2 regions of the Methylocystis heyeri genome follow, and region 1 is predicted to be linked to the other one. Evidence: predicted binding sites of a transcription regulator. Region 1 holds the regulator's gene; the other holds the start of a gene.

Region 1 (15,016 bases):
ACCTTTTCGGCCGTTCCGGTCTTGCCGCCCACGAAATAGCCGGGGACGTCGACCTTCTTGGCGGTGCCGATTTCGGCGTTGCGGCGCATCAGAAAGCGCATCGCCTCGCTGGTCTCGGGCTTGATGACGCGCGGCGCGTCCTTCCTCGCCTCTTCCTCGTTGCGCTTCAGGAATGTGGGCGTGATGAGATAGCCGCCGTTCATCAGCGCGCCGACCGCCATCATCGCCTGCAGCGGCGCGACCGCGAGACCGTGGCCGAAGGCGATGGTCATGGTGTTGAGCTCGCCCCAGTTTTTAGGCACGATCGGCTCGGCGCTTTCGGGAAGCTCCGTGCGCATGCGCGTCAACTGGCCCATCTTGCGCAGAAAGGCCTTGTGCTTCTCGACGCCCTGCCCCAGCGCCATGCGCGCGGTGCCGACGTTCGACGAATAGGTGAATACTTCCGTGACGCTCAGCGCGCGGTTCTGCGCGTGATAATCGTGAATTTTGAATCGGCCGAAAGTGAGCGCGCTGCGGGCGTCCAGGTGCGTGTTGAGATTGACCTTGCCGCTGTCCAGCGCCATGGCGATGGTCAAGGCCTTGAAGGTCGAGCCCATCTCGTAGACGCCGACGTTGAGGCGATTGATGAGATTGGCGTCGCGGACGTCCGGCGGGCTGTTGGGGTCGTAATCCGGATAGGACGCCATGGCGACGATCTCGCCGGTGTTGACGTCCATTATGACGCTGGCGCCCGCCTTGGCCTTGAAGTGCTCGACCCCTTTGACGACTTCATCGCGCAGGGCGTGGGTCGCCTTCACGTCGAGCGACAGGGCGATCGGCTGCAGATCGTCGCGCGCAAGGCTGAATCCCGCGCCATGGAGATCGGCGAGCCCCTGGCCGTCGATATATTTCTCGATGCCCGCGATGCCGGCGTTGTCGATATTGGCGAAGCCCAGCACATGAGCGCCGAGCGGCCCGTTGGGATAGACGCGCTTGTTCTCGGCGAGCAGTCCCACGCCGGGAAGGCCGAGGTGAAACACCTCGTCGCGCTGATGCGGCGTGACCTCGCGCTTGACCCAGACGAAGCCCTTTTTAGAGCCGAGACGCTCGCGCAGCTCCTTGGCGTCGACCTGAGGCAACGCTGCGGTGAGAAGCTCCGTGGCCTCGTCCTTGTCGATCAGCCGGCGGGGTTCGGCGAAGACCGACATGGTTTTGACGTCGGTCGCCAGGATTTCCCCGTTGCGGTCCAGAAGATCGGGCCGGGAGGCGGCCACGGCCTCGGCGGCGGCGCGGCGCAGGTTCGCCGGATCGGGTTTGAATCCGAGATAGACCAGGCGACCGCCGATGATCGCATAAAGGCCGAGGAAGGCTATCGCCACCAGCCGGATGCGCGACGTGCTCGTTGAGAGGCTCGTCGAGAAGGCGACCCTCGAAAAATCGCGCAGCCGCGCTCCGACGCTCTTGCCCTTCCGGGGCCTCGCGTCGGGGGCGGTCGCCTGCGGCGCCTCAAAAAAATCGCCTGTGTGCATGGTCATCTTGGGTGTCCGGCGGTCTGCGGCTTCGTGCTTCCCTTGGATTCTTTGGCGCTACCTTTCGGCGTCGTCGGCGCGGCGCCCGGATCGGCGGGCGGCGTGCTGTCGAGCCCCAGCGCGTCGATCTTGTTGGCGATAGCGTCGACGTGAACGCCCCGCTCGGGCAGGGAGCGCGCCGTGACGATCTTGTCCACCGTGAGCGGCTGAAGATCGAGGTAGCGGTCGGCGAGCTGCTGGATGCGCTCGGGCCGGGTGAGGAAGGCCCATTCGGCGCGCAGCACGCCGATGGCGTCGCGCTCCGCCTTGATTTCGAGTCTGGTTTTCGCGATCTGCTCGGCGCGGTAGCTCGTCTGATATTTGATCGAATAGGCGTAGAGCGCGGACCCGACTAACGTCAGAATCGCGGCGATATTGAGAAAGCGCAGCATCTATTCGCCCCTCCCCTCGGCTTGGGACGGCAGGCGCGCGAGACGCAGCAGTTTGTCCTCGGCCTCGCGCGGCGTGGCGCCCGTCCGCACGCCGTAGCGCAGCTTGGCCGAGCGGGCGCGCGGATTGGCGGCGATCTCCTCAGGCCCCGGCGCTATGGGCTGACGCCCCTTGCAAACGAAGGTCGCGGCCGGCGGCGCGCGCTCGCCGGGCAGCCGGCGCGAACCGGTTTCCCCGCGCCCGCCCCGCTCGCTGAAGAAGAGCTTCACGATGCGGTCTTCGAGCGAATGGAAAGTCACCACGGCCAGAACGCCCCCCTCGCACAGCGCGCGCTCGGCGGCGTGAAGGGCGGCGACGAGCTCGCCGAGTTCGTCGTTCACCGCAATCCGCAGGGCCTGGAAGCTTCTGGTGGCCGGATGAATGTCGCCGGGCCGGCCCGGGGCGACGCGCTCGATCATCGAGGCGAGCTGCCGCGTCGTCGTGAAAGGCGTGCTCTGGCGGTCGTGAACAATGGCCCGGGCGATGCGGCGGGAAGCGCGCTCTTCGCCATAGTAGTAGAGGATATCGGCGAGGTCTTCCTCGTCCGCCTCGTTGACGATGTCGGCGGCGCTACGGCCCTGGCCCTCCATCCTCATGTCGAGCGGCCCGTCGCTGCGGAAGGAAAATCCCCTCTCCGCCTGATCGAATTGCATGGAGGAGACGCCGATGTCGAAAACCGCGCCATCGAGCGGCAAGAAGCCCCTGGCCTCCGCGATTTCCTCCAGTTCGGAGAAACGCGCTTCCGCGAGGATGAGACGGCCCCCGCTCTGCGCGACCAGGGCGCCGCCCTCCCGGATTGCGGTGGGGTCGCGGTCGAGAGCGAGGACACGCGTTCCCGGGATTTCCAGTATGGCGCGCGTATAGCCGCCGGCGCCGAAGGTGCCGTCGAGATAGCGTCCCCCGTCGCGAGGCGCCAGCGCCGCAACCGCTTCGCGCATCAGCACCGGAACATGGCGGGCGTCGGCGCCGTTCATGAAACTGCTCCTCGAGGAGAATGTAATCCCGGCTCCCGGCGCTGGACGAGGCTTCGACCGTCTCCATCGCTTCGCCATATGCTCGCAACGACGGAGCGCCCGTCCATCGAGCGCGCGCGGAACAAGCGCGCGGCGTCCCGGCGAGGGCGGGGCTTGGAACCCGGATAGCGGCGGGGCGGTCAGGGGCAAGATTAAAGCCAGGGGCGTCGAAACGGAAACGGCCGCCGCCGCGCCAATTCGGCAACCATGTTCCATTAAGCTTTGTTAGTGTTAAGACCGGGTTTACAGGATTTCGAGAATGAATCGGTTCGAGAGACCGCCGGAGGGCGCAGAAATGGGGAAATTCAAACCGTTGCGAACAGGTTTGGCTCTGGCCCTGCTGGCCGCCCCGGCCCTGGCCGAATCGATTTCGATCAAACTCGCGCCTGGAGAGACCGCCGGATTCACGCTGCAGGAGAACCCCACCACCGGCTATGTCTGGCGCCTGGATCCGGATAAGAGCCAGAACGCCGGCGTGGTCCGGCTCGACGATCTCGGCTTCTCGCCTCCCCAGCAGAAACCCGGCGCCCCGCCGATCGTCGGCGCCCCCGGCGTCCATAAATGGTCCGTGATCGCGCTGGCTTCGGGTCAGGCCAAACTGGTCCTTGTGCTGGAACGGCCCTGGGAGAAGGGAAAGGCCCCGGCGCAGACGCAAGAGGTGGACGCCAGCGTGAAGTGAGGGCGCAACCCAGTCCCCTCTCCCCGCGCACCGCGGGGAGAGGGTTAGGGTGAGGGGCCGGGGTAAAAAGAGCGAGAGGAAAACGCTTGCGCGGAATCCGTCTGTTCGAGCGCAATCGAAGCCGTGATCTGCGCGCCTACCAGACGCAGGCCGAAGAAAAGCTCTGGCGCAGATTGCGCGGCCGCCAGTTAGCAGGCTGGAAATTCGTGCGGCAGCATCCGATCGGCCCCTATTTCGGTGATTTCGTATGTCGGGAGCGCAAGCTGATTGTCGAGGTCGACGGCGCGACTCACTCCAGCGACGAAGAAATCGCCTATGACGCCCGGCGCACTACGTTCCTCGAGGAAGCCGGCTACCGCGTCCTGCGGATCAACAACATTGACGTTTCTCAATCTCTCGAAAGCGTCTGCGATACGATTCTAGCCGCATTGGAGCGTGATTGAAAAAAGCCCCAAGCCCCTCACCCTAACCCTCTCCCCGCGCACCGCGGGGAGAGGGTATCCGCCCGCGCCGCCGGGCCAAATTTCGACGTGAAAAGAGCCAGCCGGCCTGTAAGCCGGGTTTTGTATGGCGAGGCAAGGTTTCCCTCAGGCCTCGCGTGACGACCATTCATCTGGGACGGCCGTTGCCGGCCGCCTCTGGCGACCAACCCGGGCGACGGGCCCGGAGACGGGCTGAAGGCTTGCGCCCTCTGTCGCCCCTATTCGGTCTTGCTCCCGGCGGGGCTTGCCATGCCTCGGACGTTGCCGTCCGAGCGGTGCGCTCTTACCGCACCTTTTCACCCTTACCGCGTCCTGCGCGGCGGTTCGATTTCTGTGGCGCTTTCCCTGGGGTCGCCCCCGCCGGACATTATCCGGCGCCGTGTCTCCGTGGAGCCCGGACTTTCCTCTCCCTTGCGGCAGCGGTCATCCGGCCGGCTGGCTCTCATGGGATAGGGAGCCGGGGCGAGAACGTCAAGCGGCGCGCCGCAGCTTTCCCCGGCGCGGCGTCGAACTAGCTATTTTGACGGGGCTGGCCGACCGGGTTTCTCAAGACCCCTTTTTTGCGAGGAAGGCCGTCATGAATTTCCGTCGCTATTTGACTTCCATAGGCTTGGCTCTCGCCTTGCTCGCCGCGCCAGCCTCCGCCCAGCCGCAGCAAAGCCATCTCGACATGGCGATCGCCGAAACCCAAAAGGCGATCCATTACGGCACCGAGCCCCACCACGGCTCGTCCTTCATCCAGCATATCGACAACGCGATCGATCATGCGGTGATGGCGCAAAAAGCCCACCCCAACATGCACATAAAGAAAGCCATCCTCTATCTGCGTCACGGTCGCAGAATCGTCGACGGCAGCCATTGGCCGAGCATTTTGCACAAGGGCGCCACCCAGGCGACCAAGGCGCTCGGACAGCTCAAGGCCGCGAAATAGTATCGCAACCACCCTCGCCGCTCGCGATTCCGCCGTGCTAAACCGCAGGCCATGAGCGACACGGGCGGCGGAGCGAAGATCGTCGAGGTTCTGCTGCCGGTGGCGGTGGATCAGACCTATAGCTATTTCGCGCCGCCGGGCCTCGATCTCGCGCCCGGAGACAGCGTGAAGGTTCCGCTGGGCGCGCGCGACGCCTATGGCGTCGTTTGGGAAGCGGCGCCGGCGCCGGCAGCGATCGGCAATCTCAAGAGCGTGATTTCGCGCTACGACCGGCCGCCGCTCTCGCAACGCATGCGGGATTTTCTCGATTGGCTGGCGCGCTGGACCCTGACCCCGCGCGGCATGGCGCTTCGCCTCGCCACCCGCGCCGCCGAGGACGCCGCCCCGGACGCGCCCCGCCTGCTCTACCGCACCACAGGCAAGCAGCCTCAACGCCCCACTCAAACCAGGGCGCGCGTGCTGAAAACCGCCGAGGGCGGCATGACCTTCGCCAAAAAGGCGCTGATGGAGGCCGCCTCCTGCTCCGGCGGCGTCATCGACGCCCTCGTCGACGAAGGGGCGCTCGAAACCGTGACGGCGCCCCCCGCGCCCGTCGCCGAGCCGCTCGACGCCTTGTTCGGCGCGCCCAGGCTGGAGCCCAGGCAGGCTGAGGCGGCCGAGGCCCTCAGGGAAGCGGTTTTCGCCCGCGGCTATCGGCCTTTCCTGCTCGAAGGCGTCACCGGCTCCGGCAAGACCGAAGTCTATTTCGAGGCCATCGCCGCCGCTCTGCAAAACGGCGGACAGGCGCTGGTCATGATGCCGGAAATCGCGCTGACCAAGCAGTTCCTGGAGCGCTTCGCCGCGCGCTTCGGCGCGCCGCCGGCGGAATGGCACTCCGGCGTCACGCCGCGCAGGCGCGCGCGCATCTGGCGCGCTGCCGCGGAAGGCGAGGTCAAGGTCGTCGTCGGCGCGCGGTCGGCGCTGTTTCTTCCCTTTTGCGACCTGCGTCTCATCGTGGTCGACGAAGAACATGAAGGCGCCTACAAGCAGGACGAGGTGGTCTCTTATCATGCGCGCGATATGGCCGTGGTGCGCGCGCGCATCGAGCAAGCGGCGATCGTGCTCGCCTCCGCCACGCCTTCGATCGAGACGCGAGTCAACGCCGCCAGCGGCCGCTATGTCCGGCTGCATCTCGACGCGCGCGCCGGCGCCCGGCCGATGCCGGCGCTCGACGCCATAGACATGCGCGTCGCAGGCCCGGACAAGCATCGCTGGATCGCGCCGCGACTCGCTATGGCGGTGGGCGAAACCGTCGCTCGGGGCGAACAGGCGCTGCTTTTCCTCAATCGGCGCGGCTATGCTCCGCTCACTTTGTGCCGCCATTGCGGCCACAGGTTCCGCTGCCGCAATTGCGACGCCTGGCTGGTGGAGCACCGCTTCCGCCGCGCGCTGGTCTGCCACCATTGCGGCCATATGGAGCGCCGGCCCGACGCCTGCCCCGAATGCGAGGCGGAGGATTCCCTCACCGCCTGCGGACCGGGCGTCGAAAGACTGGCCGAGGAGGCGGCTATGCTCTTTCCCGACGCCCGCACGCTGGTGTTGTCGTCCGATTTTCCCGGCGGCGCGGAACGGCTGCGGCGCGAGATCGAAGAGATCGCGAGCGGCGCCTTCGACATCGTGATCGGCACCCAGCTCGTCGCCAAGGGCCATAATTTCCCCTATCTGACGCTCGTCGGCGTGGTCGACGCCGATCTCGGCCTCGGCAGCGGCGACCCGCGTGCGGCCGAGCGCACATTCCAACTGCTCGCTCAGGTGACCGGCCGCGCCGGACGCGGCGACAAGCCCGGCAGGGCCCTGCTCCAGACCTTTCAGCCCGAGCATCCGGTGATCCGTGCGCTGCTTTCGGGCGACGCCGAGGCTTTTTACGCTCAGGAGATCGCGCTGCGCGAACGCGCGGGACTGCCGCCCTTCGGCCGGCTCGCGGCGCTGATCGTTTCCGCGAAGGAGTCCGCGCTCGCGGAAAGCCATGCGCGAGCGCTGGCGCGCGCGGCGCAAAGCCTGCCGCCGACGCCGCGTTACCGCGTCGCGGCGCTGGGCGGCCTCCCTGAGGAAAACGAGATCCTCGTGCTCGGCCCGGCCGAAGCGCCGATCGCGCTCGTGCGCGGACGCTTTCGCTGGCGCCTGCTGATCAAGGCCCCGCGCAGCGCCGATCTGCAGGGCTTTTTGCGCGACATGCTGGCGGCGGGACCCAAGGAGCGCGGCGGCGTGCGCGTGCAGGTCGACGTCGACCCGCAAAGCTTTTTGTGAGCTGATCCCTCTCCCCGCGCCGCGACCGCCAACGCGGGGAGAAGGAGCGGTAACGGGAGTGGAAGCAAAAAAAATGCGGCCCGGGGAAACCGAGCCGCAGGTCAAGGAGCGGGCGTCGGGGGGATGACGCCTCGGGAAGCAAAGAAAAACTGGTAAGAATATCGGCCCTGGAGCCATAATCCCGCGCGTGAAACCCGGATTAGCGGATCATCCTGACCGTTTGACCCATATTGGTCTCTCTCTCGGTGCCGCCCTGGGGAGCGATCAATTCGGGAATCCAGGTCAAGGCGATCACGACGAAGACGACGATGCCGATGATCGCCATCAGGACTTTTCCGATTTCGGAATTGTGGTGGACTGCAAGGGGCATGGACAGCCTCGTTACCGTTATATCCGCCGCACCGTGCGGCTCTATTGGCAGCTAGCGGAGTCTCATGCGCAGGCAATGGCCTGTCTCAAAATTTCATCCATACAAAAAAGCCGCGCCGGAAATGCCGACGCGGCTGAAACAAGACTCGGTCTACATCCGGCTCAACGGATCATCCTGACGGTGCTTCCAGGATCCGACCCGCCGGGTCCGCCCTGCGGCGCCATGAGTTCCGGCACCCAAGTCAAGGCGACCATCACGAAAGCGACGACGCCGATGATGGCGAGGGCGACCTTGCCCAATTCGGAATTGTGGTGGACTGCCATCGACATGCGAAAATCCTCCCCGAACTCGAATGCTCAGGCCCCGATGGCCCGGACAGAGAGAATAATACTCCGATCACAGACTGCGACAATAGGTCGCGTCAAAAAAGTTTGACTTCACCTAAGCCATAGACATTACCCGCCGCCCACCACCCGCATCACCACGCGCGCGGTATAGTCCACCATCGGCACGATGCGGGCGTAATTGAGCCGCGTCGGCCCGATGACGCCGAGGGCGCCGACGATCCTTCTATTGGCGTCCCGCAGCGGGGCTGCGATCATCGAGGAGCCCGACAGCGAAAACAGCTTGTTTTCGGAGCCGATGAAAATGCGCACGCCCTCGCCCTCCTCGGCGCGCTCCAGGAGGTCGATGACCTCGGTCTGGGTCTCGAGATCGGCGAACAGCAGGCGGATGCGCTCCAGCTCCTCCATGGCCGTGAGGTCTTCGAGCAGATGGGCCTGCCCGCGCACGATGAGCTGGCGCCCCGATCCGCCCCAGCTCGCAAGCCCCGCATCGACCAGCCGCGCGGTCAGCGTGTCCAGCTCCGCCTGGGCGGCGGCGCGCGCCCCTTCGACCTGCGCCCGCGCTTCCGCCAGCGTGCGTCCCTTGATTCTGGCGTTGAGGTAGTTTTCGGCCTCGACAAGCGCCGAAGCGGGCAAATCGCGGGGAACCGGCAGAACCCGGTTCTCCACCGCGCCGTCCTCGGCGACGAGAATGGCCAGCACCCGCTCGGGCTCCAGCCGCACGAAGTCGATCTGCTTCAGGCGCGCGTCGTTCTTGCCGGCCACGACCACGCCGGCGACCCGGGTAAGGCCCGAAAGCAGGCTGGTGGCCTCCGTCAGCACGCCCTCGAGGTCCCGGTCCTTGGAGGCGGCCTCGACCTGAGACTTGATCTGGGCGCGCTCTTCTGCCTCGAGGTCGCCGACCTGGAGCAGCGAATCGACAAAAAAGCGCAAGCCCAGTTCGGTGGGCAGGCGACCGGCGCTGATATGAGGCGCGTAGACGAGGCCGAGCTCCTCCAGATCCTGCATCACATTGCGGATCGAAGCCGGGGAGAGCGACATCGGCAGCAGGCGAGAGAGGTGGCGCGAGCCCACCGGCTCGCCCGAAGCCAGGTAGCTGTCGACGATCTGGCGGAAAATCTCCCGTGAGCGGTCGCCGAGCTGGGGAAGGTTGGAGGGGGTTATGCGTGGCGGCATGGCTATCATCCCGCCACAATAACGCATCGGCGCGAGAACGGGAGAGGGTCCGAAGGCGTCGACCCCGCCCGGTACGGAGCCGAAGCTTCCTTTCCGAAGAGGCCGTTAATTCAGGCTGAAGACTTCACCCCAGCCGTAGGAGCCGCCTTGCATCGTCATGCCGTACAGGGCTCCGGACTTGCCGATGGCGAAGCCGAGAGGCGTCGATCCGTCTTGCCCTCCAGTGGAATTGAAGGAATGCAGGACGGTTTCATTCCATTGCGCCGGGCCCTGCTGCGGCGGCGACAGCATGTAGGCGACGCCCATGCCCCACCTGCCGCCGCCAACGGTCGTCCCGTACAAATTACCGCTGGCGTCGAAGACCAGACGGCCAAACGGCCGGGACCCATAGGGGGCCGTGTGGGTTTGCGTGACCGGGAAAGAATAGAGGATGGCCTCGCTCCACTGCGTTTGACCAGCCGCGGGCGGCGTCAGCCTGAACACCGTGCCCTGGTTCGCGGGGCCTCCATTCGCGGTCACGCCATAGAGCGCGCCCGAAGAGTCGATGATCAAATCGCCTTGCGGTCCCGCGCCGTCATTGGCCAGGCCGCCCTGGAAACCGTAGATCGACGTCAGAACCCATTGCGCCGGAGCACAGACGCCGCAGTTGGTCGGCGGCGGCGGCGGCGTCAATCTGAACACTGCGCCGCATCCCTGCGCCGCTCCCAAGCCGCAGTTCACGGCGCCGCCCAAAGTGGTGGAGCCATAGATCGCTCCCGAGGCGTCGAAAACGAGGCCCCCGGCAGGCGAGCCGCCGTCCGCGCCTCCGGTGAAATTATAAAGGACGGTGACGCCGCATCTCCGTGAACTGCTGCCCGCCGGACTGGAACAGTCGATGCTTCCATGGGCGTTCGGCGTCACCTTGTAGATCATGCCGTAGCCATGGGACCCGCCGTTCTGCGCCACGCCATAAAGCGCGCCGTCCGGTCCCAGCGCCAGATAGAGGGGGTAGTCTTGGCCATATATCGTATCCGTCCATGCGGCGAGGACGGTCATGCTCCACTGGGCCTGTCCGGCCTGTGGCGGGGCGAGCTTATAGACCACGCTGCACGGGATCTGGCCGCCGCCCTCGGCGATCCCGTAAATCGCTCCGCTCCGATCCGTCACGATTTCGCCGGGATAAGCTCCCTTGCAACCGCCCGGCGCTTGGGGGAATTGATACAGAATTGTCTCCGTCCAGGGGCCGACGCCCGACGCCGGCGGCGTGAGCTTGAACACCGCGCCACAGCCCATCCCGGCGCAACCGCCCCACACGCCGCCCTGGGCCGTTGCGCCATAAAGCGAACCGTCATCCGCGGCGATCAGACCGGCGACATACGGCGTTGCCCCGTCATTGGCGGCCGAGCCTTGAAAATAATGCAGAATGGTCTCGGTAGTCGGGACTTTTGGCCTGACCGCGCCAGCCCTGGTCGAGGTTGCGACACTCGCCGACGGCCCGGCTTCCTCCGCCCTAGCCGCGTGAGCGGCGAAAATTGCGCAGGCGACATACACCGCGCGGAAAAACAGCGAACAAATCATGTTGGACGGCTCCAATCGACGTATTCGAGAGGTGGGGCAGTAGCTTAAGTATGCGTGGAGTCACACTTTTTTTGCAAGCTTGCCCACGGTTTACGCTCCGCGTCGCGCTGGAACCGCGCGTCGCCTAGATTGCGCCGGCGCCTCCCCTGCCCTAAGACAAGGCTCCGAAAGCGGCGCGCCCCAAAAGAGATCCAACCGTGTTCAAGACCCCGACCGACACGCTCAGCGAATTGCGCTGTGAGATCGACCGTATCGACCTCGCCATGCACAAGCTGCTGATGCAGCGCGGCGAGATCATCGACCGGCTGATCGAGGTCAAGCGCGCGCAGGGCGGCGGCTGCGCCTTCCGCCCCGACCGCGAAGCCCAGATGATGCGTGCGCTGGTCGAGCGCCACCAGGGCCTGCTGCCGCTCGACGCGGTCGAAGGAATCTGGCGCATCATCGTCTCCACCTTCACTTATGTTCAGGCGCATTATTCCGTTCACGCCGACGACTCGGGCGGGGACGCGCAAATGCGGGACAGCGCGCGCTTTCACTTCGGCTTCACCGTGCCTTACGTTCCGCATCACGGGGCGGTGGCGGTGATCGAGGCGGTGGAACGCTCCGGCGGCGATCTCGGGGTGCTGCGCTCGGCCGGCGGCAGCGGCGACGGAGCCTGGTGGCTGCGCCTCGTCGGAGACGCCGCTCCGAAGATCATCGCGCGCCTGCCCTTCGTCGAACGACCCGATCACCCCGCCGGACTGCCCGTCTTCGTGGTGGCGAAGCCTGCCGCCGAACTGGGGCCGCAGGACATCGCGCTTCATTCGGTCTCGCTGGCGCAATGGAGCCACGCCGCGCCCGCCGCCATCGCTGCGGCGCAGGGCGAGATCCTCGCCAGCGCTCCCAAATCCGGCGGCTATGCGCTGCTCGTGGCGGCCCCCGCCGCCATCGGCGAAGGCGGCCTCGTGCGCGAACTCGCCAACGCCGGAGTCGTGGGCGCGAGAGTCGAATCCGTGGGCGGCCACGCCGCGCGTTTCGAGATGAACGAGGCCCGCGCCGGCGTCTTTGCGCCGAAAAGCTGAATTTCCCCAACTTCGATCCGAGAATCACAAACAGGACTTTGCGCCATGACCAGACCCGCGCCACGGGCCGAATTGATGAACATCGACGCTTACGTGCCCGGCAAGAGCGCGGCGTCCCATGTCCTCGGCGGCGCGCGCGTCTATAAGCTCTCCGCCAACGAGACTCCGCTCGGTCCCTCTCCCCGCGCAGTGGAGGCGGTGCGCGATCTCGCGCCGCAGATCGCCGATTATCCGGAAGGCTCTTCAAGCCTGCTGCGCCAGGCCATCGGCGAGCGCCACGGCCTCGATCCCGCCCGCATCATCGCGGGAGCCGGCTCCGACCAGATTCTCGAACTGCTCGCGATCGCCTATCTCGGGCGAGGCGACGAGGGCGTCTACAGCCAATACGGCTTCCTCGAATATAAGATCGTCATCATCGCCGCCGGCGCGACGCCCAAAATCGCGCCGGAGGACAATTACACCGCCAATGTCGACGCGATTCTGGAGCAGGTGACAGAGAAGACCAAGATCGTCTTTCTCGCCAACCCCAACAATCCCACCGGAACCTATCTTCCGGCGAGGGAAGTCGCGCGACTCGCCGACGCCCTGCCGCCGCAGGTGCTCCTGGTGCTCGACGCCGCCTATGCGGAATATGTGCAGGCCGAGGATTACGAGGCCGGCGTCGCGCTGGCCTCGGCGCGCGAGAATGTCGTCATGACCCGCACCTTCTCGAAGATCTATGGCCTTGCGGGCCTGCGCCTCGGCTGGGGCTACGGCCCGAAGCATGTGATCGATGCGCTGGAGCGCATCCGCTCGCCCTTCAATGTTTCGAGCCCCGCCTCCGCCGCCGGAATAGCGGCGCTGCAGGACCGCGAGCACATCGCCGCCGCCGTGGCCCATAACGCCAAATGGCTGCCGTGGCTCTCGCAGAACATCTCGGCGCTGGGCCTCGACGTGCTGCCGAGCGCGGGAAACTTCATCGCCATCCGTTTTCCTGAACAGAACGGCCTGCGCGCGGCCGACGCCGATAAATATCTCACCGGGCGCGGACTCATCCTGCGCGCGATCGGCGCCTATGGAATGCCGCAGTTTCTGCGCCTGACCGTCGGGCCTGATGAAGCCAATGAGCGCGTGGTAGCGGCGCTGAAGGACTTTATGAAAGGCGCGAGATGAGCCTGACCGAGCCGCTCTTCAAGAAACTCTGCCTCATCGGCCTCGGTCTCATCGGCTCGTCGATCGCCAGGGCCGCGCGGGCTTCCAGGGCCGTGCAGGAAATCTCCGCGCTCGACGCCTCGCCGCAGGTGCTGGCGCGGGTGCGGGAGCTCGGCATAGCCGACGACGCCGGCGGCGATATGGAGCGCGCCTTGAAGGGCGCCGATCTCGTTATACTGTGCGTTCCGGTCGGCGTCATCGGCGCGGTCGCAAAGACGGTCGCGCCCTATCTCGAAACCGGCGCGGTGCTCTCCGACGTCGGATCGGTCAAGGGCTCGGTCGTCGCCCAGATCGCGCCGCATGTGCCGCATGGCGTGCATTTCATTCCCGCCCATCCGCTCGCCGGCACGGAATATTCCGGTCCCGACGCGGGGTTTGCGACGCTGTTTCAAAATCGCTGGTGCATTCTCACGCCCGCCAGGGCGGGAGGCGACGCTGTCGAGGCGACGGCCGAATTCTGGAAAAGGCTCGGCGCCAAGGTCGAAACCATGACGACCGAGCACCACGACCTCGCGCTCGCGGTCACGAGCCATCTGCCGCATCTGATTGCTTTCAATATCGTCGGCACGGCGGCGCATCTCGAACAGGTCACGCAGTCGGAGGTCATCAAATTCTCCGCCTCCGGCTTTCGCGACTTCACCCGCATCGCGGCCTCCGACCCCACGATGTGGCGAGACATCTTCCTCAACAACCGGGAAGCCGTGCTCGAAATGCTGTCGCGCTTCAACGCCGATCTCGATGCGCTGCGCAGCATGATCGAGAAGGGCGACGGACAAGGTCTGTTCGATCTTTTCACCCGCACCCGTGCGATCAGACGCGGCATTGTGGAACAGGGCCAGGACACCGCGGCGCCGGACTTCGGCCGCACCCATTAAAAAGCGCTAAGCCAGCGGGCTTTCGCGCGCGCCTCGCGCTTTCCACAGTTGCGCGAGGAAGCCTTCCATTCGCGCCGCAATGGTCCTAATTATGCCGCCTTTCCGCCGCATCACTTGACGCATAAAGCGTTGTGCGCGAAGGAAAATCAACGCAATCGCCGAGGCGGTTGCGGTCGGTTTCGCGCGCTTGGAGAGCTGCGAAGAAAGCGATGATGACGGCCAGGACTCCGCCGGCGAAAAAGCCTCCCGAGGATAAGGTTCTCGCCTTGCGTTCCGCCTTGCGCGCGGCGCCGAAAAAACGCGCGGCGACTCCGCGCAGCCCGCTCAAGGCCGCGGTCGCGCAATTGCGTTCAGATCTGCTCGCCTTTCGCGCCAAGGGATACAGCGGCGCGGAACTCGCCGAGGTCATGCGCGAGCACGGCTTCGAAATCTCCGCACGTACATTGATGAAATATATGGCCGAATTCGCGCCGCGCAGGCCTGTCAAAAAGAAGAAGCCGCCGCCCGCTCCGACTGCGCGCGAGACGAAGGCCGCCTCTGCGCCGGCGCCGACGCCGCGCGTCACGCAACGCGCCGAACCGGCGCGCGCGTCGCTTCTCATTGCCGCTCCTCCCTCCATGCCGATGCGAAGGCGACAGGCGAGCGATGTTCTCGGCCATCGGTTCGACGAAGACGTCTAACGCTCCTTTCGCCCGAACGGAGTCGTTCGAACGACAAGCATCGCAACGAGCCGAACGAAGAGTTTTCCCGAGGCGCCCGACAGGAAAGGTTCAACCGGCATGGCGACCGCCCCCAAAACGACAAGATTCCGGACGCCCGCGTCGCTGGACACGATAAAGCGCGTCGCGATGATCGCCAATGAAAAGGGCGGCGTCGGCAAATCCGTGTTCACCCGAACGCTGGTGGATTATCTGCGCTCAAAGGGCAAACGCGTCGCCGCCTACGACGCTGACGGCAGCGTCGGCGCCACGGTGCGCGTGCTCGGAACGCGCGGCGAAAACGGGGCTATCGAACGCGAGCAGGATCCCGTCGCCGGCGTCGGCTATTACAACGGCCGCGCAGAGAATGAGCGCAA
Region 2 (15,016 bases), 1.0 Mb from region 1:
CGTTCGATGTGGAATATCCGAACCCCAAGGACGATCCCCGCCTCAACCGGAGCCTGCGCGCCCCCGAGTAGAACGCGGTCTGGGCCGCGGCGGATCGCCCCGATCAGGCAGGCGCAAAATTGAGCTCCAGCCTATGGAAGGCTGGCGCGTCTCTATCTAGCTTAGCTTTCATCGGCAGCCGCCGGCCGCCTGAAATCGATGTCGAAAAAATGGCCATGTCCGCTCGGCCGGAGGAAACCCCGGCGCCCGAGGAGCCCGCGACGCGCGAGGCCGCCGGCGCGCGATTGGAGTTCCGCCTTTCGCTCGCCGAACAATCGCAGCTGGCCGCCGCTCTGAGGATTGCCGGGCTGGCCTATCCGTCGCCCCTGCCCCAGGACGTGATCGACTTCCTTTTCTCGGCGGTTTGTTTCGCTGCGGCGGTCTCCCGGCTCGACCGCGCCGACGACAAGGAATCCGAGACCACATGTTACGAGCGGTTGGCCGACCTCAAGAGGAAACTCAACGAGGTCACTTTACAGCGCGCGCTCTCATAGATTTCCGAGTTAAGGATAGCTGTTAATCTCCTTTGCTTACCATTTTCCAGGAAAACAGTTTGGCGCCGGAGCCAAGCAGTATAACTTGTTCCTGTCCCGCCTTTTTACTCAGACATAAACTGATCTTATGAGTGTTACGCTCATGCGGGATTTAATATCTGCCATGAAACCTTACGAGCTGCTCTTCAACGAACCGTCGGACATTATCGTCGCGGGCAGGTTGAGAGCGGCGCAGTTTTCTTCGATCATCAGTATGACGCCATGGCTCATGCTAGCCAATATTTGTAATGCGTCCGCTTTATTGATCGGCTTTTGGGGAACTCCTCGTCTCATGGAGGCGATATTCTGGACCGCTTCGATATTTCTGGTCGCAGGATTCGTTTATATCTCTCACCGAACCCGCTCTTCACGCGCATTGAAGAAGCCGCACTCGAAAATTCGGGCGGTAATGAACGCTTTCGGCCTCGGAACCTGCTGGGCGGCGCTGCCCATCTTCTTCTTTCAGCAGTCAGCCCCCGGCTTGCAGACTTTGATAGCGTGCCTCAGCGCAGGAACGCTCTGCGGCGGCGCGCTGGCGCTGGCGAGCATTCCGGCGGCGGCGCTCTCCTTCGCGACCCCGATCGTCGCGGCGTCTCTCACGACTTTGCTCATGTCCGGCCAAAAGGACCATCTGCTGACGGCGGCGGTGCTGTTCGTCTACGCCGCCGCGCTGATCGCCGGCGTATTCGTCTACAGTGAAGACCTCAAAAATCGGGTCATGCTCCAGATCGGCGCCGAAGAGGAAGCGCGCCTGCGCGTCGCGAAACTCCAGGGTTCCGGCATTCGCATCGTCGGCGAGATCACCTCGAGCATCGTGCACGAGGTCAATCAGCCGCTTTCCGCGGCGACGCTGTATCTTCACACGGCGCTCAAGCTGCTTCGCCTCGATCCCCGCCATCGCAAGGCCGATCCCGAGAGCGTCATCGAACAGGCGCTGGCGCAAATCGGCAAAGCCAGCCAGATCATCGGACGGCTGCGCAATTTCTTCACGGGCCAGGCCTCCGATGTGGCCGCGCTGCATCTTCATCCGCTGATCGAAGAAACATGCCGCCAGTTCGAGGCGGCGGCGGCGAGATCGAAAATCGTTCTGGAGCTTCGCCTGGAAGCGGAAAGCGACATCATATACGCCGACAGTGTGCATATAAGCCAGGCGCTCACCAATCTGATCGACAACGCCGTCGACGCGACGGCGCTAAGCCCGCTGCGGCGCATCGTCGTTTCGACCTCTCTGACGAGCGATCGTCGCATGAGGACGGAAGTCCGCGATTCAGGTCCCGGCGTCCCCGCCGCGCTCGCCGGCGCGTTGTTTACGCCTTTCTGCACGACCAAGAAGGAGAGAGTGGGAATCGGCCTGGCCGTTTCCCGCTCGATCATCGAGGCCCATGACGGAAAAATTTGGCTCGAGCCGGCCGACGAAGGGGGAGCGGCCTTCTGTTTCGTTCTCCCTCTGGCGTCGACAGACGCCGGGCAAAAAGGTTAGCCTCGGCGCCGGAGATCAAAACCGCTTCGCTCTTTTCGGGGAACGCGCACTCATGCGTCTGCTGGTGATTTTTGCGGCCTGGGCGCCGGACGACGGGGAAAACTCGCAAAAATGGCTGGCCTGGTACGAAAATATCCTCGCCGAGCGCTTCCCCGGCGACGACAAGATCGTGGCGGCGAATTGGGGGTCGGCGGATTGCGTCGAGCGACGCCTCGAGGGCCTGCCCGGGATTTTGGAGTTCGGCCGGGTTCCCGAGGAGCTCCATGTCAATTCCGACGCCGCGCCGTTTCAACTGGGGCTGAGCCTCGCTCGGGAAATTCTCCCCGATTACGACTATGTGCTCTTCGCGCATACCAAAGGCGTCAGCTATGCTTTCGAGAGCATCGAAAATTGGCGAAACGACGTTTCGAAGACGGTGTTCGACCGCCGCCTCGTGTCGGATTTCATCCAAACCGCGCCGCCGAGCCTGATCGCGGATAGAGGCCATATGGTCACCGGGGCGGACTCGATCAAAACCTTTCGCGCTAGGACGGGCGCGATGGGCTTCGTCCTGCCGTTCTTCTTCGGCGCCACGATGACGGTCTATTACGCGCCTGCGCGCCTCGTGGCCGAGTTGATCGAACGCATGCCGGGCGAATTCCTGTCCAAAAACCTCCTCAGCCAGGGCATGACCCGATATATGTTCGAATCGGCGACGCCGAGCCTGTTGACGATGCTGGACGCGAAGCCCGCCTTCCTTTGCGGCCCGCGCTTCAACGAGAGACTGAACCCTCATGTCTCCTATGATTTCGATCCGCGGCACAATTCCGCGCTGGTGATGAGGGAGTTTGAAAAAAGAGAAGCCGAAGGGGAGGCTTATCAGCAAATTCCAGTCCCCTATGTCTTCGGCGCTGCGGAAGACGTTTATAGATCGAACGTCGCCTTCAAGCTGACGTGAGGGCGACGAACCGGGGCTGGGGAACCGTAGCGACGACCGGCGCCAAAAGCGTCATCGCCGCCGGCGATCCAAGAGGCCGCCAAAGGCTGGAAAAGCATCCATCACTGAAAGCCCGCACTGCAAAGGTTCCAACTGGCATTCGGCGAGGAAAGAGTCTCCCTCGCCGAGCTTTGAGCAAACCGCTGCGGCACAGTTCGATGTGCAGTCTCACCAGCGCCGCATTCAGGCTGCCGATGTAGTGAGAAGCAACTGCCCTTCAGAATTTAACTCAGGATCAGCACGAACAATGCAAAACGATGGGTTTGCTTTCCTCAAAAATAAAAATCGAACTCTAGCCGGTTGGCCACTTAGAGGCTGGTAGCACTCGAATCTTAGACTATAGGTTCCTGGCGGCACCTCAAGCAACGAACTATCAGATATACTTCCAATCTCAATGACGCCATCGTTAGGCGCCTCGAACGGCACCTCTATTACCCTGATCGCATCAGCTGGTTGCTCGCCTTCTATGGTGTCAACTATTACAGTCACGAGATGCGGACCACTTTCAGCAATGGTACGGAATGCCGCACTCCCCGGTCTCCACGAAAACCCCTGAGCAACATGCGCACTGGTCCACTGATTGAACGGACCTTCTGTCGAGTGGTCGAAAACAGTCACCTGCGAATATGAGACAAGAATGGGGAATTCTACGGAACTAATCATGGGACAACCTTGATTTGAACCTGTGAGCCATCGGGGAACGAGGAAAGTAGTCCCCCCTCGCTGAGCTCCGGGCAAACCGCTGCAAAACAGTTCGATTTGCAGTCTCACAAAATCAGAGTTGTCACACCCCACGCTCTGAAGATGCTGGCACATAGCCGAGCGCGCCATGTATTAGTCATCCAACAATGTCGCGGCCGCGGGACGCAAACTCAAGTGTCATCCGCATCTATTCATATATCCGTGACGCATATAAAATATCAGCTATCGTTTTCCATGTAGGAGACACAGGGACAGCTTGTCCCGTGTTAATGTAGTAATTATCCATTGCTCTTATCCAATCCTCCATTGCTGCCAGGAATTTCTCGAGGGTAGGATTCTCCCATCTTTCGGGGTTGACCTCGAAATCGCGGCGCAACTCGCCCACAAACTCTGCGAGATCTTCTTTAGTTTTTATTGTAGATATTCTAGACGACAGTTCCATATCGTGTCCTTTATTCAACCGTTCCACCTTTAAGACAAATAATGCACCCGTAATTTGTTGTTGTTAGTTTCCATCCTTCTGCGATAATTTCTTCGGTAGTAGCCGGTATAGCGTTGACTCGGGTTCCTGCCAGCTGCGTTGCCAACAACCGTCTATTATCGAGGGTGAAAGTTAGACCACCTTGTTGAAAAGTCCGTATTGGCGGTAGTTCAACCGGCGACATCGTCCCTGCTCTGAGCGCGTCGACGGTCGTTTGCAAGGAAGCCCCATCACGAAACGTTGCGCTAACGCTACTCTGGGTAAACCGAATGGCGCTGCCGTCGATAAGGCCCGCCATTCTTTCTGCGGTCCCAGTAGCCTTGGCGAAGTTTCCAAGTATGCCGAAGACGGCGGCGCCGGGTACATCACCGATCGACATTTGCACGCCGGGGTCGCAAAAGGCGCCGCAGGCATTGAGAATCCCACCGACCGCATTCGGAACCGTGGTCCCAAAATAATGCTGAGGCGAAGAGAACATATCGCCAAACGCACTTTGCACGCCGCTCACGAAGCCGGGGCCGTCGGCGGAGGTCCCGAACGGGTCGATCAGGCTTACCGGATTGTTCCCGGCATAGACATAGGTGTTGACGCCGCCGCCGAGGCCGATCGGGTCGCTTTCGATATAGCGCCCGGAGGTCGGGTCGTAGTCGCGGGCGCCGTTGTAGTTCAGCCCGGTCTCGCCGTCGGCGAATTGACCCGGAAAGCGAAGGTTGAACCCAACTGCGCCCGTGGGGTTTCTCGGCGTTCCATTGCCGAACGGATCGGGATCGAACGACCACAGGATCATGGGCGTCGCCGGCGATTGGGGCGTCGGGCCGATCAGCGCCATCGCCCCATTCAGATGGTCGGGCGCGATAAAATAGGGCGATTGATTGGGGAAAATCTCGGCGATCGGCATGTCGCCGAGCCAGACGATCTCCCGAACCAGCGTGCCGGCGGCGTTATAACCGCCGATCAAATGGCCCGATATGTCATAGGCGAAATAGGTCGCCGGCTGGCCGCCGGTGCTCTTGCTCACTCTCTGGCCGAGGCCGTCGACGCCGTAGCTGGTGGAAATCGCTCCGACCGTCGCCTGCGCGAGACGGTTCTTGGCGTCATAGGCGAAAGCGTAGCTCGCCCCCGGCGTCGTAGTGGTCCGTCAAGCCGCAGTTTGCTCCCCCCGCGCACCTTGACAGCGCACAACCCGGCGCCTATCTGTCCTGCATCTTGCTGGCACTCTATTCGCGCGAGTGCCAGCAGGACTTCTTCAATCCCTTTGGCGGGGTCCGCAGCAGCGGGCGCCGCGGCGCAAAAAAGGAACATCGCAACATGGCATTCCGTCCTCTGCATGACCGGGTCGTGGTCAAGCGCCTTGAAGGCGAGGAAAAGACCAAGGGCGGCATCATCATCCCGGACAGCGCCAAGGAAAAGCCCCAGGAAGGCAAAGTGGTCTCGGTCGGCCCCGGCGCGCGCGACGAGTCCGGCAAGCTGGTTCCCCTCGACGTGAAGGCCGGCGACCGCGTGCTGTTCGGCAAATGGTCCGGCACCGAGGTCAAGGTCGACGGCGAAGACCTTCTGATCATGAAGGAAAGCGACATCCTCGGGATCGTCGACTGAGAATTCATTGGCGCGGAAGCCTAAAGCGGCTTTCGCGAGTCAATTTTTGATCTAGCGCGATTTTCTGTTTCTCGTCCGATCCGGCGGGCGGAAGGCGCGCTAATCCCCGCCAACACAGCCTGGACAGACTGTCCCACGGAGTTAGCTAAATGGCTGCTAAAGATATTCGTTTCTCCACCGACGCGCGCGATCGCATCCTGCGCGGCGTCGAGACCCTCGCCAATGCGGTGAAGGTCACGCTCGGCCCCAAGGGCCGCAACGTCGTCATCGAAAAGTCCTTCGGCGCCCCGCGCATCACCAAGGACGGCGTGACCGTCGCCAAGGAAATCGAGCTTGCCGACAAGTTCGAGAACCTCGGCGCCCAGCTGGTTCGTGAAGTCGCCTCCAAGCAGAACGACCAGGCCGGCGACGGCACCACCACCGCCACGGTTCTCGCCGCCGCCATCGCCAAGGAAGGCGCCAAGGCGGTCGCGGCCGGCCTCAACCCGCTCGACCTGAAGCGCGGCATCGACCTCGCGGTCGAGGCGGTGATCCAGCACCTCAAGACCAACTCCAAGAAGGTCACCTCCAACGACGAGATCGCCCAGGTCGGCACCATCTCGGCCAATGGCGACAGCTTCATCGGCCAGGAAATCGCCAAGGCGGTGCAGAAGGTCGGCAATGAAGGCGTGATCACGGTCGAGGAGGCCAAGAGCCTCGACACCGAGACCGTCATCGTCGAGGGCCTGCAGTTCGACCGCGGCTATCTCTCGCCCTACTTCATCACCAACGCCGAGCGTCTCGTCGCCGAGCTCGAGGACCCCTATATCCTCATCCACGAGAAGAAGCTCTCGACCCTGCAGCCCCTGCTCCCGATCCTGGAAGCCGTGGTTCAGACCGGCAAGCCGCTGCTGATCGTCGCTGAGGACGTCGAAGGCGAAGCCCTCGCCACCCTCGTCGTCAACAAGCTGCGCGGCGGCCTCAAGATCGCCGCTGTGAAGGCTCCGGGCTTCGGCGACCGCCGCAAGGCCATGCTGGAAGACATCGCCATCCTGACCGGCGGCGAGCTGATCGCCGAAGACCTCGGCATCAAGCTCGAGAACGTCACCCTGGCTCAGCTCGGCCGCGCCAAGCGCATCAAGATCGACAAGGAGACCACCACCGTCATCGACGGCGCTGGCGCCAAGGCCGATATCGAAGCGCGCGTCTCCCAGATCAAGAAGCAGATCGAAGAGACCACCTCCGACTATGATCGTGAGAAGCTCCAGGAGCGTCTCGCCAAGCTCGCGGGCGGCGTCGCGGTGATCCGCGTCGGCGGCGCGACCGAAGTCGAGGTCAAGGAGAAGAAGGACCGCGTCGACGACGCGCTGAACGCCACCCGCGCCGCGGTTGAAGAAGGCATCTCGCCCGGCGGCGGCGTCGCCCTGCTGCGCGCCATCGCTGCGCTCGACGGCGTTCACACCGCCAACACCGATCAGAAGACCGGCGTCGAGATCGTCCGCAAGGCGATCCAGGCCCCGGCTCGCCAGATCGTCGACAACGCCGGCGGCGACGGCGCGGTCGTGGTCGGCAAGCTGCTCGAAGCCAGCGAATATGGCTATGGCTACGACGCCCAGAACGGCGTCTATGGCGATCTCGTCAAGACCGGCATCATCGACCCCACCAAGGTCGTCCGCACTGCTCTGCAGGATGCGGCCTCCATCGCCGGCCTGATCGTCACCACCGAGGCGACCATCACCGAGCAGCCGAAGAAAGACGCTCCGGCTCTGCCGGGCGGTCACGGCGGCATGGGCGGCATGGACTTCTAATCCCGCTCGAACGAGCGAGAAATCAGGCCCCGGGCGAAAACGCCCGGGGTTTTTTTATTGCTTGACGATGTTCTCTATACGTTCTAGATTCGCCATATTACCACCAGGGGTTGTCCTTATGGACGGAACTGAATTTGCCGCCGCGCGCGGCTACCGTCTCGAACCGCCGGGGCATCCTCAAGGCGCAAGCTGCGGCGCCGAGGGGCCTTCGCTCGGGCCGATCCCTTTGCTGGCTAAAACCGCAACCGGTTTCGAGCCGCGGCCCCTGGCTGAGCTAAACCGCGTGCTCTCCTTTGTTTTTGCACGGGAAATCGACTGTGCCGGCCTGATCCCGGGATTGACGAGCGTCGCTTGCGCGCTCGATTCCGGCGATCTCGCTCTCGCCATGATAACCACCACCCATCTGCGCCTTCCCTATCTCAGCGAAGAGGAAGCGCGGCGGGCGGCGAGCGTTTCGGCGCTGAACAAGGCCAGTCCCGACGACCCTGAACATCCGGGATGGCCGGCCGGGACGCCCGGAGGCTGCGGCGGGCGGTTCCGGCCGAAGGACGAAGCCGGCGACGAAACCCAGAGCGGACGGAAGCAGAAGACCGAAGAGGCTTTGGAGCGACGCGCTCAAAGGGCGTTTATCCGTCAACTCTTGCGCAAGGCGCTCTCGGCGCGCGCCGCCAGCATCCTCGGCGAGGCGGCAGCAAATGCGATTCCAGGATTGAACGTCCCCGCGGACATCGCGCTTGCGGCGCAAATCGTCGAGGCGGCCGCCGAATTCGCGGCGTTGAAACGCGACGCCGACGCAGCGCTCGAATTCGTGAAATACGGGCCCTACAATCTCGAAGACCTTTTCGTGGATAAGGAAGAGCGCTCCTTCTCGACCTATGCGGAATTCAAAAAATTCGACGTCGAGAAAGTCTATGGAGAGGCTGACGAGGGGTTCCAGTATCACCACCTGATCCTGCAATCGAATTCGGAAGGAATTTCGTCAGGCGCAATACATTCGAGCCGGACCATCATTCGAATTCCGACGCTGCTGCATGAGGAAATCAACGGAGAATATGAGCGCAAGGACAAGACCACCGGCCAGTCCTTGCGGCAGGCATTGAAGGGATGTCCGGCGAACGAACAATATGACGAAGGCCTGAAAGTCCTGCGACGGGTTGGGATAATCGAATAGGAGTAAAAGATGCCCGCCAAGAAAAGAAGCCCATTCGCGTGGATTATCATCGAACGCTTCAGGCAGTCGGCCAAGGTGGCCGATTTTGGATATCAGCAGGAAGATCACGCCATGCAGCTCGCAGGGCTCCGCGCCGTCGACCGCGCGGCAAAGCAGCTCGACTTGGTCTGCGGACCCGACGGCCGGTTGGAGCTCGTCCCTCTGCTCGATGATCCAGATTTGAGCGTCGCCGTCTTCGCCGCGGGATATTTGGTCAAACGCATGCCGGAGCGCGCCCTGGCGGTGCTCAACGACATCGAACAGCGCGGCCATGTGGAGGTACGCATGACCGCGGGGAGTATTTTGCGGCGATACAAAAAGGGAGAACTGGATATGTGACTCAGCGGGGAGAACCGTAAAAAATCTCTATCGCCGCCGGCGATTTTTGGGCAGCCGCTTGCGGCGCTCATCTAGCACGAACGCTCGCGTCGCAGTGAAATCTCCTCATAACCATCCATCCGTTTCACATAATCGAAGACGACGGCCTCGTAGCGCTTCACGACCACATCAGCCGGAGCAATCTTGCGGACGGCCTCCAGCAGCTCTTGCGAAACTTGAAGAGGGTAGCTCGCCAACTGAAAAACGCGTCCCTCGGCGGAACGCGCCAATCCGTTCCTGGCCAGATCGAACCAGCTTGCGCAGGCGTATTCGCCCGCCGCAAAAAAGACGATGAGAGCGCCCCGATTGTACGCCGTCTCGTCGGCGTGCCTGGTCCTCAAAGAATCGGCGAGCGCAACTTCGCTGATTGCAGGCCAGGGAAATCTTTGCGATGCAGACCCCGGCCAGGGCGCAACTTCGACGCCCTTGGCGTCAGCGCGAAAAACAACGGCGCCGTCCTCGGCGAGCCAGCTTTTGGCCGTTTCGGCGAGGCGCCTCCAGACCGCTAGGCCGGCGGTGAGGAAAACGAAACAAAAAGGCGCGATGAAAAGCGAAGGCGCTCGATCGGCCCCGAGGGCGTAAAACCCTATCGCAAAGGCAATGCAAGCCGCTCCCAAAGCGAGGCCGAACGCGAAGGCGCCCCATTTCTCTCGAAAAACGACGACCTCTTCATGGGTTCGTCGCAGCCCCAGCTTCATGAAGCCCTCTCGCTATCCCCCGCTATTTTGGCGAGGCGTCCGATGAGCGTAGCATGGGGACGGACGAGCCGCCTCGGGCGCGATGGCCTTCGGCTCGATGAGGCTCCAGGCCTTCGCAGCCGCCTATGCTTGGATAAGCTCCGGAAAGCGCAGGGGGAGCAAGGCCTTGGCGCATTCCCGAAGCGGCGCGGACTTAGCGGGCGCAGCACATTTTGTCGCGCCCCGAAGCCCGCTCGACAGCCAAGCGGCTGTTGCAGGACGGGTCAAGCTCGGCTAGCATCCGCGCCAGTCAGCGCCTTGGGCCAGAGCGCCCGAAGCTACTAGAAAACTGGCTGGGGGAAACGAATGAGCAGCACGGACGCCATGGGCGATTTCAACGAACATCTCAAAACCTACAAAGGTTTCCTGAATCTCCTCACCTACAGCGCAGCGGGGACGGTAGCGTTGCTGGTGATCCTCTTCTTCTCACTGGCGCGCTAAACGCCAACCACCCAAGGCAGCACCGTCTTGGGAAACCATGACGGAACGAAGAGCCACGGCGCTATCGGAGTCCGTCATGCGCATTGCCGTACCTGCCGAAACCGACAAATCCGAATTCCGCGTCGCCGCAACCCCGGAAACAGTCAAGAAATTCATTGGTCTCGGAGCCGACATCGCCGTTCAGGCGGGGGCCGGCGCCGCTTCCGGATTTTCGGACGCCGATTATGCGGCCGCGGGCGCGAAGATCGGCGCCTCCGCGCAGGAGACGCTGACCGCCGCGGATATCGTCCTGCGGGTTCGACGCCCCGCGGCCTCCGAAGTCGACGGAGCCCGGCCCGGGGCCGCGGTCGTCGCGATGCTCGATCCTTTCGGCCATGAGCGCGAACTCGCGGAACTCGCCGGCGCCGGCGTCACCGCCTTCGCCATGGAGCTGATGCCGCGCATATCCCGCGCGCAATCCATGGACGTCCTTTCCTCACAGGCGAATATCGCCGGCTATCGCGCCGTCATCGACGCCGCCGCCGAATACGGCCGCGCGTTGCCGATGATGATGACGCCCGCCGGCGCGGTCCCCGCCGCCAAGGTCTTCATAATGGGCGTCGGGGTCGCGGGCCTTCAGGCCATCGCCACGGCGAAGCGCCTCGGCGCGATCGTGACGGCGACGGACGTGCGTCCCGCCACCAAGGAACAGGTCGAGTCGCTCGGCGCCAAATTCGTCGCCGTCGAGAACGAGGAGTTCAAACAGGCGGAGACGACGGGCGGCTACGCCAAGGAGATGTCCGCGGAATACAGGGCCGCGCAGGCGGAGCTGATCAGCGCCCATATCGCAAAGCAGGACATCGTCATAACCACCGCGCTCATTCCCGGACGCCCTGCCCCGCGGCTGATTTCCGCCGCGCAGTTGCGTTCCCTGCGGCAGGGCTCGGTGATCGTCGACCTCGCCGCGGAACGGGGCGGCAACTGCGAATTGACGAGGCCCGGCGAGACCGTGGTCGTCGACGGCGTCAAGATCGTGGGCGCTCTCAACCTCGCCGGACGCCTCCCGGCGACCGCCTCCAGCCTCTACGCCAGGAACCTGCTCGCTTTCGTGGAGACGCTGGTCTCGAAGGAAAGCGGAGGGCTCTCGATCAATTGGGACGACGAGCTGGCCAAGGCCACATGCCTCACCCGCGACGGCGCGGTGGTCGATCCGCGCTTCCAGCCGAAAGCCTGAAAAAACCGAAGCTATTCCAAACGAGGGGCTGAGAAATGGCCAACGACTCGACGCAGCAATTGCTTGAAAGGGCGCAAGCCGCCGCAGAGGCCGCGCGCCATCTCGCGGAGCAGACCCAGCACTTTTCCGAACAGCTGGCCCAGACCGCCGCGGCGGCCGCCGCCCACGGCCTCGGCGGCGGCGCGATCGATCCCGTCGTCTTCCGGCTCGCGATCTTCGCCCTCGCCGTGTTCGTGGGCTATTATGTGGTCTGGGCGGTTACGCCGGCGCTGCATACGCCGCTGATGTCCGTCACCAACGCGATTTCCTCTGTGATCGTGGTCGGCGCGCTGCTTTCGGTCGGGGTCGAAGCGTCCACGGCTTCCGACGACGGCGCCGGATGGGCGCGCTGGTTCGGTTTTCTGGCCCTCATTCTCGCAAGCGTGAACATTTTCGGCGGCTTCCTGGTCACCGAACGCATGTTGGCGATGTACAAGAAGAAGGGCTGAAGGCAATGAGCGCCAATCTTACAGCCCTGCTTTATCTCGCGGCCGGAATATTGTTCATCCTGGCCCTTCGCGGACTGTCCTCTCCGGCCACTTCCCGGCAGGGCAACCGCTACGGAATGATCGGCATGGCGATCGCCGTGGCGACGACGCTCCTGCTTCATCTGCCGACCCTCTGGGGCCTCACTCTGATCCTGATCGGCGCCGCGATCGGCGGCGGCGTGGGCGCGACCGTCGCCCAGCGCATCGAAATGACCAAGATGCCGCAGCTGGTCGCCTTCTTCCACTCGCTGGTCGGTCTTGCCGCGGTGCTGGTGGCGGGAAGCGCCTTTTTCGCCCCTCAGGCCTTCGGCATCGGCTCCCGCGGCCAAATCGAAGGCGGCAGCCTGTTCGAAATGTCGCTCGGCGCGGCGATCGGCGCGATCACCTTCACGGGCTCGGTGATCGCCTTCCTGAAGCTCGACGAGCGGATGACCGGCAAGCCGATCCTCCTGCCGGAGCGCCACACCATCAACATCATGCTCGGCCTCGGGCTACTCACCTTCATCGCGCTTTTCGTCGGCACGGAAAGCGGCTTCTGGCTGTTCCTGCTGATCCTGGTCTCGCTGGCCCTGGGCGTGACGCTCATCATTCCGATCGGGGGCGCCGACATGCCGGTGGTGGTGTCGATGCTCAATTCCTACTCGGGATGGGCGGCGGCCGGCATCGGTTTCACGCTCGGCAATCTGGCTTTGATCATCACCGGCGCGCTGGTGGGATCGTCCGGCGCGATCCTCTCCTACATCATGTGCAAGGGGATGAACCGCTCCTTCGTCTCGGTCATCCTCGGCGGCTTCGGCGGCGAGGTCGCGGCGGCGAGCGGGGCTAAAGAGCAGCGCCCGGTGAAGCAGGGCTCCGCCGACGACGCCGCCTACATCATGCAGAACGCCGCCAAGGTCATCGTCGTGCCGGGCTATGGCATGGCGGTGGCCCAGGCCCAGCATGTGTTGCGCGAGATGGCCGATCTGCTCAAGAAGGCGGGGGTGGATGTGTCCTATGCGATCCACCCGGTCGCCGGACGCATGCCCGGCCATATGAACGTCCTCCTCGCCGAGGCCAATGTCCCATACGACGAGGTGTTCGAACTCGAGGACATAAACTCCGAATTCGCCGAGGCCGACGTCGCCTTCGTCATCGGCGCCAACGACGTGACCAATCCGGCGGCCAAGACCGATCCGCAATCGGCGATCTACGGCATGCCCATCCTCGATGTCGAGAGAGCCAAGACGGTCCTGTTCCTCAAGCGCGGCATGGGCTCCGGCTACGCCGGCGTGGAGAACGAGCTGTTCTTCCGGCCGAATACGATGATGCTGTTCGGGGACGCCAAGAAAACCGTCGAGCAGATCGTGAAGGCCTTGTCTCACTGAAGCGCGTTCGGTTCAAACGCAGTCGAACGCGCTCCAAATCTGATTGACGGAGCATGTTCTTTTCCAAAAACCGCTTCGCACTTTTTGGGAACATGCTCTAAAAATTCAGGCGAAAGCCTGTTTCGCCCGGAGCGCCGGCCAAGCGCTCCGGGCGTTCTTATGTCATACTCCGACCGAAGACGCGGTTTTGCGCCGTCATCGTGAGGAGCGCTGCGACGCGGCGATCCAGGAAGACTGGCGCGGCCCCGGTTTGCTTCGCGTCGCCAGCAATGACGCGAGCCCGCCAGTCGGAACCCACGTCACAACGGCGGCGCCGCGGAAAACGGCCCGGCGCGAACGGGGCCAGCCCGCCGGCGCCCAAAAACAACAAGGGGATATCCTTCGATGGTGATGCCGATCTACGACGATACGCCGATGCGCTACCTGCGCCGACCGGTCGTGAATTGGGCGCTGATCGGCCTCAACATCCTGGTCTTTGTGCTGGTGCACAGCGAGTTGTTCGGCGACCCGCTGACGATCACGCGCGGCTTTGCGGTCATACCCCGCGTGCTGTTCGGAGAGGCGGCGCTGGCCAATTGGGTCGTCGGGCCGCCCGCGCCCCTGACGCTGGTGACCTCGCTGTTCTTTCATTCCAGCGTGCTCCATCTGCTCGGCAACATGCTGTTCCTCTATGTGTTCGGAGACAATATCGAGGATGCGATGGGGTCCTTGCATTACCTGCTGTTCTATCTGAGCTGCGGGGTCGCCTCGGGAGTCTTCTTCGCCTACGCCTCACCCCACACGATCACGCCGCTGGTGGGCGCATCGGGCGCCATCTCGGGCGTTTGCGCCGCCTTTCTGCTTCTGCACCCCCGGTCGACGATCTTCGGCCTCGTCGCCGGCGTGTTTCCGATCCGCGCGGCGGCGTGGATGTTCGTCGGCACCTGGATCGTGCTGCAATTCCTCAACGCCCTTTTCGGCGAGCAGGGGCACGTCGCCTGGTTCGCCCATGTCGGCGGCATCCTCGCCGGCCTCGCCCTCACGCCCCTGTTCAAGCGCCGCAGCGTGCGGCTTTTCGCCCCTCCGCCTCCGCCGCCCCCGCCGCTGCCCGAAAACATCGACGCGCCGCCGGGGTTCTGAGCGTTTCAAGGGGGTTTGACTTGAACCGGCGCGCCCGTTACCAGAGCGCAATCCAGCTTTTGCCGCATTAGGTGACCAAGCGTCACGCTCGCCGGGAGTTGAGCGATGAAGATTCTCGTACCCGTGAAACGGGTCGTCGATTACAATGTAAAGATCAGGGTCAAGGCCGACGGCTCCGGCGTCGATCTGGCCAATGTGAAAATGTCCATGAACCCCTTCGACGAAATCGCCGTCGAGGAGGCTCTGCGCCTCAAGGAGGCAGGCAAGGCCAGCGAGGTCGTGGTGGTCTCGATCGGGCCGGCGAAGGCCGACGAAACCCTGCGCACCGGCCTCGCCATGGGCGCCGACAGGGGCATTCTGGTCAAGACCGACGAAACGGTCGAGCCGCTGGCCGTCGCCAAGATCCTGGCCAAGATCGCCGCCGAAGAGCAGC

Evidence for each region. The regulator HrcA, encoded in region 1, represses chaperone genes, less so after heat shock. The targets are predictions, from matches to a motif close to GTTAGCACTCNCNNNNNGNGAGTGCTAAC.
Region 2: groES (co-chaperone GroES) is a predicted target of HrcA. The motif match lies at 5,420-5,448, and genes of this name have one in related genera.

Annotation. Positions count from the first base shown of each region.
Region 1 is NZ_CP046052.1:1,836,146-1,851,161, forward strand. It holds gene H2LOC_RS08295 (peptidoglycan D,D-transpeptidase FtsI family protein) at 1-1,514, opposite strand, end outside; gene ftsL (cell division protein FtsL) at 1,511-1,939, opposite strand; gene rsmH (16S rRNA (cytosine(1402)-N(4))-methyltransferase RsmH) at 1,940-2,950, opposite strand; gene H2LOC_RS08310 (protease inhibitor I42 family protein) at 3,249-3,668, shown strand; gene H2LOC_RS08315 (endonuclease domain-containing protein) at 3,755-4,111, shown strand; RNA gene rnpB (RNase P RNA component class A) at 4,205-4,589, opposite strand; gene H2LOC_RS08325 (small metal-binding protein SmbP) at 4,728-5,081, shown strand; gene H2LOC_RS08330 (primosomal protein N') at 5,133-7,367, shown strand; gene H2LOC_RS21525 (hypothetical protein) at 7,567-7,737, opposite strand; gene H2LOC_RS21530 (hypothetical protein) at 7,899-8,066, opposite strand; gene hrcA (heat-inducible transcriptional repressor HrcA) at 8,193-9,257, opposite strand; gene H2LOC_RS08345 (choice-of-anchor tandem repeat GloVer-containing protein) at 9,363-10,814, opposite strand; gene H2LOC_RS08350 (chorismate mutase) at 11,012-11,875, shown strand; gene hisC (histidinol-phosphate transaminase) at 11,921-13,027, shown strand; gene H2LOC_RS08360 (prephenate/arogenate dehydrogenase family protein) at 13,024-13,941, shown strand; gene H2LOC_RS08365 (hypothetical protein) at 14,154-14,621, shown strand; gene H2LOC_RS08370 (nucleotide-binding protein) at 14,721-15,016, shown strand, end outside.
Region 2 is NZ_CP046052.1:2,884,754-2,899,769, forward strand. It holds gene H2LOC_RS13135 (cupin domain-containing protein) at 1-71, shown strand, start outside; gene H2LOC_RS13140 (hypothetical protein) at 210-533, shown strand; gene H2LOC_RS13145 (sensor histidine kinase) at 661-2,052, shown strand; gene H2LOC_RS13150 (hypothetical protein) at 2,105-2,989, shown strand; gene comJ (competence protein ComJ) at 3,212-3,859, opposite strand; gene H2LOC_RS22110 (DUF7660 family protein) at 3,918-4,172, opposite strand; gene H2LOC_RS21950 (RHS repeat-associated core domain-containing protein) at 4,183-5,229, opposite strand; gene groES (co-chaperone GroES) at 5,520-5,807, shown strand; gene groL (chaperonin GroEL) at 5,957-7,594, shown strand; gene H2LOC_RS13175 (hypothetical protein) at 7,713-8,765, shown strand; gene H2LOC_RS13180 (hypothetical protein) at 8,775-9,143, shown strand; gene H2LOC_RS13185 (hypothetical protein) at 9,215-9,880, opposite strand; gene H2LOC_RS13190 (aa3-type cytochrome c oxidase subunit IV) at 10,226-10,360, shown strand; gene H2LOC_RS13195 (Re/Si-specific NAD(P)(+) transhydrogenase subunit alpha) at 10,437-11,573, shown strand; gene H2LOC_RS13200 (NAD(P) transhydrogenase subunit alpha part 2) at 11,609-12,061, shown strand; gene H2LOC_RS13205 (NAD(P)(+) transhydrogenase (Re/Si-specific) subunit beta) at 12,067-13,464, shown strand; gene H2LOC_RS13210 (rhomboid family intramembrane serine protease) at 13,849-14,583, shown strand; gene H2LOC_RS13215 (electron transfer flavoprotein subunit beta/FixA family protein) at 14,689-15,016, shown strand, end outside.